DNA from 2 places in the Brevibacillus sp. 7WMA2 genome. Region 1 is predicted to be linked to the other one. Evidence: a T-box and tRNA genes for the amino acid it is inferred to sense, from the RefSeq annotation. Region 1 holds a T-box; the other holds one or more tRNA genes.
What was found. The T-box of region 1 lies ahead of leuS (leucine--tRNA ligase). A T-box ahead of a tRNA ligase gene usually reads a tRNA of that ligase, here a tRNA-Leu.
Positions count from the first base shown of each region.

Region 2: it has a tRNA-Leu gene. The T-box ahead of leuS (leucine--tRNA ligase) is inferred to sense a tRNA for this amino acid. The anticodon was not compared.

Region 1 covers NZ_CP048799.1:5,233,696-5,239,049, reverse strand. Annotated here, with positions in the region: gene comER (late competence protein ComER) at 1-166, shown strand, start outside; gene leuS (leucine--tRNA ligase) at 466-2,937, opposite strand; T-box leader at 3,089-3,347, opposite strand; gene GOP56_RS22620 (class I SAM-dependent DNA methyltransferase) at 3,387-4,130, opposite strand; gene rsfS (ribosome silencing factor) at 4,140-4,490, opposite strand; gene yqeK (bis(5'-nucleosyl)-tetraphosphatase (symmetrical) YqeK) at 4,502-5,071, opposite strand; gene GOP56_RS22605 (nicotinate-nucleotide adenylyltransferase) at 5,052-5,354, opposite strand, start outside.
Region 2 covers NZ_CP048799.1:138,856-144,209, reverse strand. Annotated here, with positions in the region: gene GOP56_RS00775 (hypothetical protein) at 1-56, shown strand, start outside; gene GOP56_RS00770 (sporulation histidine kinase inhibitor Sda) at 146-277, opposite strand; gene GOP56_RS00765 (hypothetical protein) at 572-766, opposite strand; gene GOP56_RS00760 (hypothetical protein) at 1,109-1,261, shown strand; gene GOP56_RS00755 (hypothetical protein) at 1,371-2,108, opposite strand; gene GOP56_RS00750 (aspartyl-phosphate phosphatase Spo0E family protein) at 2,443-2,610, opposite strand; tRNA gene GOP56_RS00745 (tRNA-Leu) at 3,252-3,338, shown strand; tRNA gene GOP56_RS00740 (tRNA-Gly) at 3,348-3,421, shown strand; gene GOP56_RS00735 (cytochrome ubiquinol oxidase subunit I) at 3,697-5,019, shown strand; gene GOP56_RS00730 (cytochrome d ubiquinol oxidase subunit II) at 5,016-5,354, shown strand, end outside.

The DNA of each region.
Region 1 (5,354 bases):
ACCAGAGCTACAGGCGCGTGTCTGCGTACCAGGAGGAATTACCGGAGAAGGGCTACGAATTTTACAAGGTTCCCTACCTGGGGTATTTCATCATGTATTCCGCATCACACAAAAGAAATTTGAAGAGGATCAACGAGAACTGAAGGAACAGCTGGAAAATTGGTAGTCAGTATTGGAAAGAATCATGAAAGAAAGATTTTATAGACATGGCTGTTTTAACCTATTACGTTCATCCTTACGCCAATAGCATGGGGCTTTATTATGTGGCAGATGATTTATTGACCTCGATTATTCACCTAAAATTCAATATGACTTATATGTACTACTTATTCCATGTACATAGGTAACATATAGGAGAATAAAAGAGTGTCAACAATTCGCAAAAGAAAAAAGCCCCCCTCCTATAGCTAATTTCTAGCATCAGGAGAAGAGGCTGTCTTTTTTACACGAATACGAAACAGATGATTAACCTACTACAATATTAACCAGTTTACCTGGGACAGCAATTACCTTACGAACAGTTTTACCGTCAATAAGTGCAATTCCTTTTTCATGAGCAAGTACATGCTTCTCTAGCTCATCTTTGCTAAGTCCGTTAGCGACTACCATCTTGTCACGTACTTTACCATTGATTTGGATTACGATTTCTACTTCATCCAGCACCAATGCTTTAGGATCAAATGTTGGCCATTCCTGCATGTGTATGCTACTAGTCTTACCGATCAATTGTTGCCACATTTCCTCAGAGATATGTGGTGCGATTGGTGCTAGCAGAATGATAAGAGTCTCCATGGCAAAAGCAAAGGTACCGCGGTCTGATTCTGCTGGGTAGCTGTACATCTTATTAACTAGCTCCATAATCGTACTGATCGCTGTATTAAAGGTATAACGCTCACCAATATCTTCTGTTACCTTCTTAATCGTATGATGCGTAGTACGGTACAAATCTTTGGCTGCATCATCATTCGCAGCTACTTGATAAGAAGCTTGGAATAATTCTTGATTGCTTTCTACCAAACGCCATACACGATTCAAGAAACGGAAGCTTCCTTCTACTCCAGTATCTGTCCAGTCTAGATCGCGTTCAGGTGGAGCCGCAAACAGAATAAACAAACGAACCGTATCCGCTCCATACTTCTCAATCATTTCGTCTGGGCTTACCACATTGCCTTTTGATTTAGACATTTTAGCCCCGTCTTTTAATACCATTCCTTGTGTTAACAAGCTACGGAACGGTTCGTCGAAGGACAGCATGCCTGCATCATGTAGCACTTTGGTAAAGAATCGGGAATACAACAAGTGCAGGATTGCGTGTTCAATACCGCCAATGTATTCATCGACTTGCATCCACTTGTCTGCGTTCTCTTTAGAGAAAGGCAGTTCCTTGTTGCTTGCATCAGTATATCGTAAATAATACCAAGAAGAATCGATGAAGGTATCCATTGTATCCGTCTCGCGTTTTGCTGCTCCACCACATGTTGGGCACGTGGTTTTCATGAATTCCTCAGAGCTAGTCAATGGATTCCGTTTTCCATCGATAACTACATCTTCTGGTAATAACACAGGCAGTTGTTCTTTTGGTACTGGTACTACGCCACAGCTATCGCAATAAATGATTGGAATTGGCGCGCCCCAATAGCGTTGTCGAGAAACCAGCCAGTCGCGAAGACGATAAGTGGTAGACAATCCGCCTTTACCTTGCTGTTCAAGTACATCAGCAATCGCTTTAATCGCTTCACGGTTTGGCATCCCATCAAATTGAGCAGAGTTTATTAAGGTGCCGTCTTCTGTATAAGGCGCATCGATACCAATTTCCTCAGCTAGAATTTCTGGATTTTCCGGATTAATAACTACTTTAATCGCTAAATCATACTTTTTCGCGAATGCAAAATCACGTTCATCATGGGCTGGCACACCCATTACAGCACCTGTACCGTAATCAAGCAGTACATAGTTGGCTACCCAGATCGGTACTTGCTCTCCTGTTAGAGGATGCTTCGCGTATGCTCCTGTGAACAGGCCCACTTTTTCAGCATCAGTCGCTGTACGAGTAATGTCGCTTTCTTTCTTCATTTCTTCGACAAAAGCAAGAACAGAAGCTTCTTGTTCTTTACCAGCGATCAATTTTGGTACTAATGGATGTTCCGGTGCCAATACCATATAACTTACACCATAAAGCGTGTCAGGACGAGTTGTAAATACTTTTACCTGCTCATCATTAAGCTCTGGAATTGTGAAAGTAACATTAGCTCCTTCGCTTTTCCCAATCCAGTTCTTTTGCATCGTACGTACTTTTTCCGGCCAACCAGACAATTTGTCTAAATCCGTCAACAGACGTTCTGCATAATCAGTAATACTAAAGAACCACTGTTCCAAATCCTTCTTCGTTACTTCTGAATCGCAGCGCCAGCATAAGCCATCAATTACCTGCTCATTCGCAAGCACGGTTGAGCATTCTGGGCACCAATTTACAAAAGCACGTTTGCGATATGCAAGACCTTGTTCTAGGAAAGTTAAAAATAGCCATTGCGTCCATTTATAATAATCTGGGGAGCAAGTCGCCACTTCACGACTCCAGTCAATACTTACACCCAGACGGTTTAATTGCATTTTCATAAAATCAATATTTTCATATGTCCATTTAGCTGGCTGTGCTCCGAATTTAACTGCAGCATTCTCAGCCGGCAAACCAAATGCATCCCAGCCCATTGGGTGCAATACTTGAAAACCACTCATACGCTTCAAACGAGCAATAACATCCCCGATTGAATATACACGCATATGGCCCATGTGCAAACGCCCAGATGGATACGGAAATTGCTCAAGGCAGTAAAATTTAGGCTTAGAGGAATCCTCCACCGTTTTGTTTGTTTTTTGTTCGTTCCATTTTTTCTGCCATTTGACTTCCAGCTCTTGTGGATTATACGGCATAGACATTTGCTACATCCTCCTTCTACTCTTTCACAAATCCTTCTTACATTGGTAACATGTTTAAAAGGTTACCCGCGTCTCATGATTAGCAGACAAAAAAACCGTCTTGCCCCTAAGACACACAAAAAACCTCACATCTCTAACAGCCGAAAAAGCTGCTAGGGACGAGAGGTTGTTTTTCTTCTCGCGGTACCACCCTAGTTAGCAAAGCAACAGTTTAACATGATGAAATGTTACCCAGTGCCCTACTCCCTTCCTTTTCCGTAACGTGGACAGACGCTTTTGCCTACACAACGAAAGTCTTCAGCAAAAAAGCAATGAGGGGAGTTCCAAAAAGAATCGGGTTGACTCGCACCTACCGTCAACTCTCTTATGCCGGATCTAGCTTTTGTACTAGGCCTCATTTTCGCTTTGTTCATATATGAATCGATTATAGTCGTTTTTACCGGAACATGTCAATCATGAGGACGTTTGGCTGAAAAAAATAGCCGTTCACTTTCAGCAACAGGAGGAAGATTCACAAAATCAGCAGTTAGCTTAATTTCTTCAAAGCCAGCCTCTCGTAGCCACAAAATAATCTCTGTTGGCTGATAAGCTCTTTGGTATTGTGTTTCTTCCCGTTTTTGATAGCATCCATTTTCTACCCGAATAAAGAAAGTAAGATCATGCTCTACTTCCATTCGCTCTTCATCCGTATAGCATTGCCAGATGTAATTGATCTCTTCATCTACATGCGTAAATGTGTTATTTCCAAAAAAGGTGAGAATTTTATAAGGACTATGTACATCAAAAAGGAAAGTTCCACCTGGTTTTAGATGCTGGTACACACGCTGAAACGTAGCTTGCACAGCTTCCTTTTCCGTAATATAGCTAAGGCAATCACAGAAGGAAATAACCGAATCAACCGGGCTGACAGAGAGCTCTGTCATATCTTGTTCAACCCAATTAATATCAACATGTGCTGTCTTCATTTTTTCGTAGGCAATTGCAAGCATCTCTGGCGATAAGTCAACACCGGTTACCTGATAGCCTTTTTGGGCCAGAGGAATGGCAATACTGCCTGTACCACATCCCAAGTCAAGAATTGTCTGTGGCTTACCGTGTAGCTGCCAATAATCCTCCGCCCAAACCAGCCAATCCTGATAAGGCGTATCCGCCATCAACGCATCGTAGACTGTAGCTAAATGCGTATATGACATAGCCTTTTCCTACACTTCTACAGTGACGCGAGGTGCATCAGACCATAGTTTTTCAAGATTATAGAAGTCGCGTTCTTCTTTATGGAAAACGTGAACAACTACATCTCCACAGTCAACTAATACCCAACGACCTTGTTCTTCCCCTTCAATACCACGAATATTATACCCATTTTTATGCACCTGATCACGAATTTCACGAACAATCGCCTGTACTTGACGCTCATTGTTACCGTGACAAATGATAAAACGGTCTGCCATAACTGAGATGGTGTGGATGTCAAGCACCACAATATTTTCTGCTTTTTTATCTTCACACGCTTTATATGCTAGTTGAAGTAATTGATTGTCTAATTGTACCATGAAAGGCCTCCTCATTCTATTACAAGATCATTATAAGCAAGCAAAGTGAGCGGATATACCCGCTGTTTTTTTTCAATTAAAAACCGTATTGTTCCTCCGAGCGCAAGTGCTAACGCCTGATTCAAGTCTTGCTCTGCTAGGCACCTAATGTCCTCTACACCAGGATAATTGCGATTGGGTTCAATGTAATCAGCCAGACAAACAACCTTCTCCAGCAAGGACATGTTCTCACGACCTGTTGTATGATAACGAATCGCTTGCAGTATCTCAGCATCCTGTATCTGTAGCTCCTGTTGTACCACAATCGCTCCTACAAAAGAATGCCATAATTCTTTATCCCCTGAGAGCAGATCCTGAGGTAAATCATAACGAAGAAGATAATCACGTAGCCGCGAAATCTCCCAGCATTTGCAGTAATCATGCAGCAGTCCCGCTAACTCAGCTTTGATCGGATCTGCTCCGTAGCGAATGGCCAGCTTTTTGGCTGATTCTGCGACACCTAAGGTATGCTGGTAACGCTTTTCATGCATTTGAGCTCTAACCTGCTTAAGCAAGGCTTCTCTATGTTGGATCTGCTCCATATAACCCGCTCTCCTTTATATAGCATTCCACCGCTGAAGGAACAAGATAGCGAATACTTTTTCCAATCTGGATCTGTTCGCGGACATACGTAGAAGAAAGGTCCCAAAGCGGAATCTCGATAAAATCCACATAGGTTGTCCATCTTGAAGGCTGTGGTGCGAAGTGAGGACGATGAAATCCAATAAAACGTACCAGCTTTACCAACTCTTCTATGGCATGCCACTGTGGTAGCATCTCTACCATGTCCCCTCCAATAATAAATGAGAACTCGTAAGTAGGATG
Region 2 (5,354 bases), 260 kb from region 1:
TACAAGAAAACAAGCAACCCCTACATAACATTACAATGTTTGAAGTCCTGCTATAAGCAAAAAATAAGTGCCACCCTTCCATAGGGTGGCTATCTCGATTTGCCCGTTTTCTAGTTTATGTTTGTAAGTCTAATACCTACATAACTCAAGCACTTTGAAAAGAGAGTTTCCTACGCGCCATTTCAGCTTCTACCAAGAAAATAAAATCGGCATCGAGATGAAGGGCGACTGCACGTTGATATACTTCTATCAACATCGTATCACTTAAGTATCTCACGCTTGTCACCTCCCTTTTATTCTATACCGTATTGTATCAGCTATTAAAAAAACGAACAATCGTTCCGATATCCACAAGTGCTGTGGAAATCCTGTTGATAGCCTGTGGGGTAATTGTGCAAAAGACGTATAAATGTATATATACTCTTGTGGATTTCTTTTTTTGAATTATCCACAAATAATTACATATTGTCGAAAAATATAGATTTCATACAAAAAAAAGACGGCCGTAATGGCCGCCTCTCTTTCTATCCGAGTCACTTTTATGTTCGATATTCGCTTTTTGAGTATGAGACTAGTGCATGGAGACACGAATAATCTCGGTGACAACAACCATAGCGAAGACAGCAAACCCGAATGAACCAGTGAAGAATAACATGTGGCGAATTTTCTTTTTATCTTCCACCTTATGTCCCTCGCTTTCAACCAGAATTCCTACTCCGGTAGTATTATATATATCCATACGTATGAGGAGGCCATTTCGTTTCAATTTTTGTTTACTCTTCTATCTCTTTTTACCCCGAATTTCTGAGTTAAATCGACATCAGCGGAAAAAAATCCGCAAGCATTAGATAGCTACTCTCTTTGTTTGTATTGCCATTCTTTTATCCATTCGATACATATGCCAGCATACAAGTAGCCCGATTGCTAGACACCTAGCTATATCCCACGTCTGCAAGTAGATAGGATTCATCTCGCCCTCGATTTCGTATAAGAAGGGGCGGTATTCCAGTATTCCCACTGTGGGAAAGTGGCTGGGATTTACGGTAATGTGGACATGAACTGTATGGAAAAAGATTTTTGGGATGCAATTATAAAGGAGGAAACAACGATGGATAGAATGCTTGCAGATGAGATCATTTTAGTATTCAAAACACAATGGAAAGTTAGTGATGCAATGGGAATGAAGAATCTGACTCAATATCTTGGGGAACGGGCAGATTGGGTAAGGATTGCTAGTGGACAGGAGCCGCAGAATAAGTAATTTTTGTTTCATGAAAAGGAATAAATAATGATAATAAAAGAACAAACGTCCGAATTTAGGTTCGGACGTTTGTTTACGTAATGCTTATATTCAGAATCAAACCTAGGGTTTAACCTTGAATCCAATCTGTAACAGCTAAACTTGATCTTTTAGGAACCATAAATGTTCCGCTTCCAATATATCTTGAGCCAAAAATAGAGTCATCGTAAAGCTTGAAGAAAGTAGATTTATATACTGGGTATCCCACAACAATCCAAGTCTTTTTAGCAGGTATTGATTCATTTTGTACATTTACTGTTGTTGAAACACCTACAGTACTTCCTACCGAATACCCGAACTCTGCAGATACTACATCATTATAGCTTGCTCCGAATGTTGCATTAAGTTCTACACTTACATCTTCATTTGCTGATAAAGCGATTTCTGCCTTGCAAGAACCTGACTTTTTGTTACAAAAATATTTACCCCGGGCAATTTCGTCTGATCCATCTACATTTTTGGTTTTCTCTTTTTCAAAACGATATCCCCCAAGAGCTAATGTTTTATTTTTGTGTTCATTTCCGTGTTTTTGTTCCATTTCTGCAGGCGTATCAATTACTCGTATTGATCGTAACTTAGCTGTTTGAGAAGGTTTTTCCAAACCGTATTTTTTTACTAATTCTTCCTGGTTTTCAGGAGTTGCATAGATAACCTCATTAGTCTTAACTGGTTGCTCATTTAGGTAGACAAAATCTTCATTTGGTGTTTCATGTTTTTTCGCACTTACACCTGATAACCCTAACCCCGAAAAGACTGTTACAGATAATACCAAAAGTGTTGCTAATGAAGCAAGAGTCTTTTTTTTCATACTATCCTCCCCAACGATACTAATAAGCTAATATTAAAATATTAACATATTTTCTGGAATTTGGTTCGTTTTATGGACTTTTTAGGTTTACTATTTCTTGTTTCGAGAAAAACGTCTACATCTCTGGCTTACTTTTCAGACCTAGACGATGTGCTAACCACTTTGTCTTAGTTTTTGTTTTCTGATTCTTCTTGCATGATCACTGTCTCGATGGGAGTCACCCCATACTAACCTCCTAAGAGGTCTTCAATGAATAGCTGAACCACGGCTTTATAATTATTCCCCGTACTGGGCTTTGTAAAGTTTCCCGTACAACTTTATTCATATCGACCAACTAGCGTCTATGCTTCTGTAAGATTACGATGTACTCATCTAGTTGTTGGCTCAGTTGTAGTACGGTTGGGTGTAGAAATGAGCCTTTTTTGAAGTATAACTGTTCTAGTTCTTGGCGGAGGATTTCTATAAGCTTCTGTAGATCATCTTTCGATTGGGTATTTTCCATTTCACATTCCTTTATTTGAGTGATACAATTAATCCGAATAACAATTTTTGTTATTCATGATGGTGGGGCGTTCCAGTTAGTATGGCGACTAGGGAACGTCCCTTTGAGTTATAAGAAAAAATTCCAAACCCTCCTTTCTTCCTCCTGTGGATTATTTTACCATACCTTTTCGATATTTGATGTGGAATAAAAAATTTGAAACGTTCTTCAAATTCCGACAATAAATCACAAAATTTTCACAAAAAAAAGACGCTAATTAATAGCGCCTTGAAAAATCATGGTTATAGTCAAACCTCTTCCTATAATTTACAGTGACAGCGTATTAAGTACAATTCGAAAGTTTCTGAACAAAAAAGAACGCCAGCCACGAAGAACGAGATTAGACCTTAATCATTTAGCTGTTCTCAACCTGACCTCATCTTATGTTAGAAAAATGCGTTGATATTTCGGAATAATTCGGATATTGACAGGTATAGCCCGTTTGGTTTAAAATAGATTTTGTCAGTTGCGAGGCGCGCTTTTGTAGAGTCTAATCCGTAATAGTGCGATAGTCCAACGTTATAGCCTAACGGTTGCCAGAACGATCTATTACAGGACGTCAATAAAGACGCGGTCACAACGCTAGAAAACGCACTAATTTTGCGGTCATGGCGGAATTGGCAGACGCGCTAGATTCAGGTTCTAGTGGTGGCAACACCGTGGAGGTTCAAGTCCTCTTGTCCGCACCAATCATATATGCGGGTGTAGTTCAATGGTAGAACTCCAGCCTTCCAAGCTGGTCGCGTGGGTTCGATTCCCATCACCCGCTCCATACAATATAACCATCGTAAAAGACCTTGTTAACAAGGTCTTTTTTATTTTTATCTGTTACCTACTTTTTTCATAACTATACCTAGTGAGAGCAAATTGGGGACTAATAAAAAGTAATTGCAACAATGAATGTTTGATATTTTAGAACGATAGGTATAGCGATGGTGGGGTCAATATTGAAAGCCAAATGGAGCCTTTTTCCAACCTTCATGCATAATAACAGGAAAAAAATGCAAAGGTAAGGAGGAACTTGTTACGGAGAAAGGTTGTTGGGATATGGATCAAATTCTGATCGCCAGAAGCACCTTTGGTATGACGATGGGCTTTCATATTATTTTTGCTTCGCTTGGCGTTGGCTTGCCGTTAATGATTTTAATCGCAGAGCTGTTGTATCAGCGCACAAAGGACGCCGACTATTCCCTAATGGCAAAGCGCTGGACCAAAGGACAGGCCATTTTACTTGGAATCGCTATTCCCTCTGGAACGATCTCAGGTGTGCAATTATCCTTACTATGGCCCGGTTTTATGGAAGTCGTCGGCAAGGTTATCTCTCTCCCCTTCCAAATTGAAATCTTTGCTTTTTTTTTAGAAGCCTTGTTTTTATCTATTTATGTATATGCAGCACACCGTCTCTCTCCCAAAATGCGAATTGTAAGTGTACTACTTGTTTTAATTGGGGCCACTGCTTCCGCTGTGCTCATTACCAATGTTCACGCCTTTGAAGGGACTCCGACCGGCTTTCATTTGGTCAATGGAGAAGTGGTTGACGTCGACCCTTGGAAAGCATTTTTTAACCCTAGCTTTTTTGTTACAGCCGGGCATGTCGTTGTTTCCGCCTATATGACAGGTGCGTTTGTCATTGCATCGATCGCGGCCTATAAAATGCTGAAGGTCAATAAAACGTCTCGTGAATATGCCTTTCATCAAAAAGCCTTATTAATGGGGCTGGTCATCGGTGGTACATTTTCCTTACTGACAGGGATCAATGGACATGATTCTGCTCAGCATTTGCATCAATATCAACCAGAAAAATTGGCCGCGGCAGAGGGTTTATTTGAGACACAGTCCCATGCTCCTCTTGTTATCGGTGGAATCACGGATGAGGCGACACAGCAAGTAAAATATGGACTTGAAATTCCTTGGGTGCTAAGTGTGCTAGCGGGAAATACACCAAATGAGGTGGTCGTAGGGCTAAATGATTTCCCGCGGGACGAATGGCCTCCACTCTTTGTCCATACCCTCTTTAATTTTATGGTGTTGGTTGGTGGTGCACTCATTTTTGTTGGTTTTATCGGTTTTGTTTGGAAAAAATGGCTCAAGCATTCTCATTATCCTCGATGGGTATTGTGGATTTTTGTCCTAAGTGGACCTTTATCTATGCTAGGTATTGAGGCTGGCTGGATTTTCGCATGTACCGGCCGTCAGCCTTGGATTTTATATCGTGTGATGAAAACAGCAGATGCTACTACCCAGTCACAGGGCTTAGGTGCGCTATTTCTGTTATTCTTAGGAATCTATCTGTTCATGGCTATCGCAACAATCCTAGTCTTCCGTTATTATTTCCGCCGACATCCCATCAGCTTGGAGGGAGAAGCATGAGTGATACCATTATTGCAGTTACCATGCTGTGGGGGTTCGTCTTTATCTATTCGGTCGCTGCTTCCATCGACTTTGGTGCGGGCTTTTGGTCTATGATTTATCGGGATCGCGATCAGACCAAAGCAACCCAAATCGCTAATCGTTATCTTTCTCCCTCTTGGGAAGTAACGAATGTCTTTATCGTACTGATCGTCATAGCACTTGTTACCTTTTTCCCGGGAGCTACCTATACGTTAGGCACTGTATTGATTATACCTGGCAGTTTAATATTGCTCTTGCTGTTGTTGCGAAGTGCCTTCTTGGTTTTTTCTCATGTAGTAGAGGATTATCGTAAA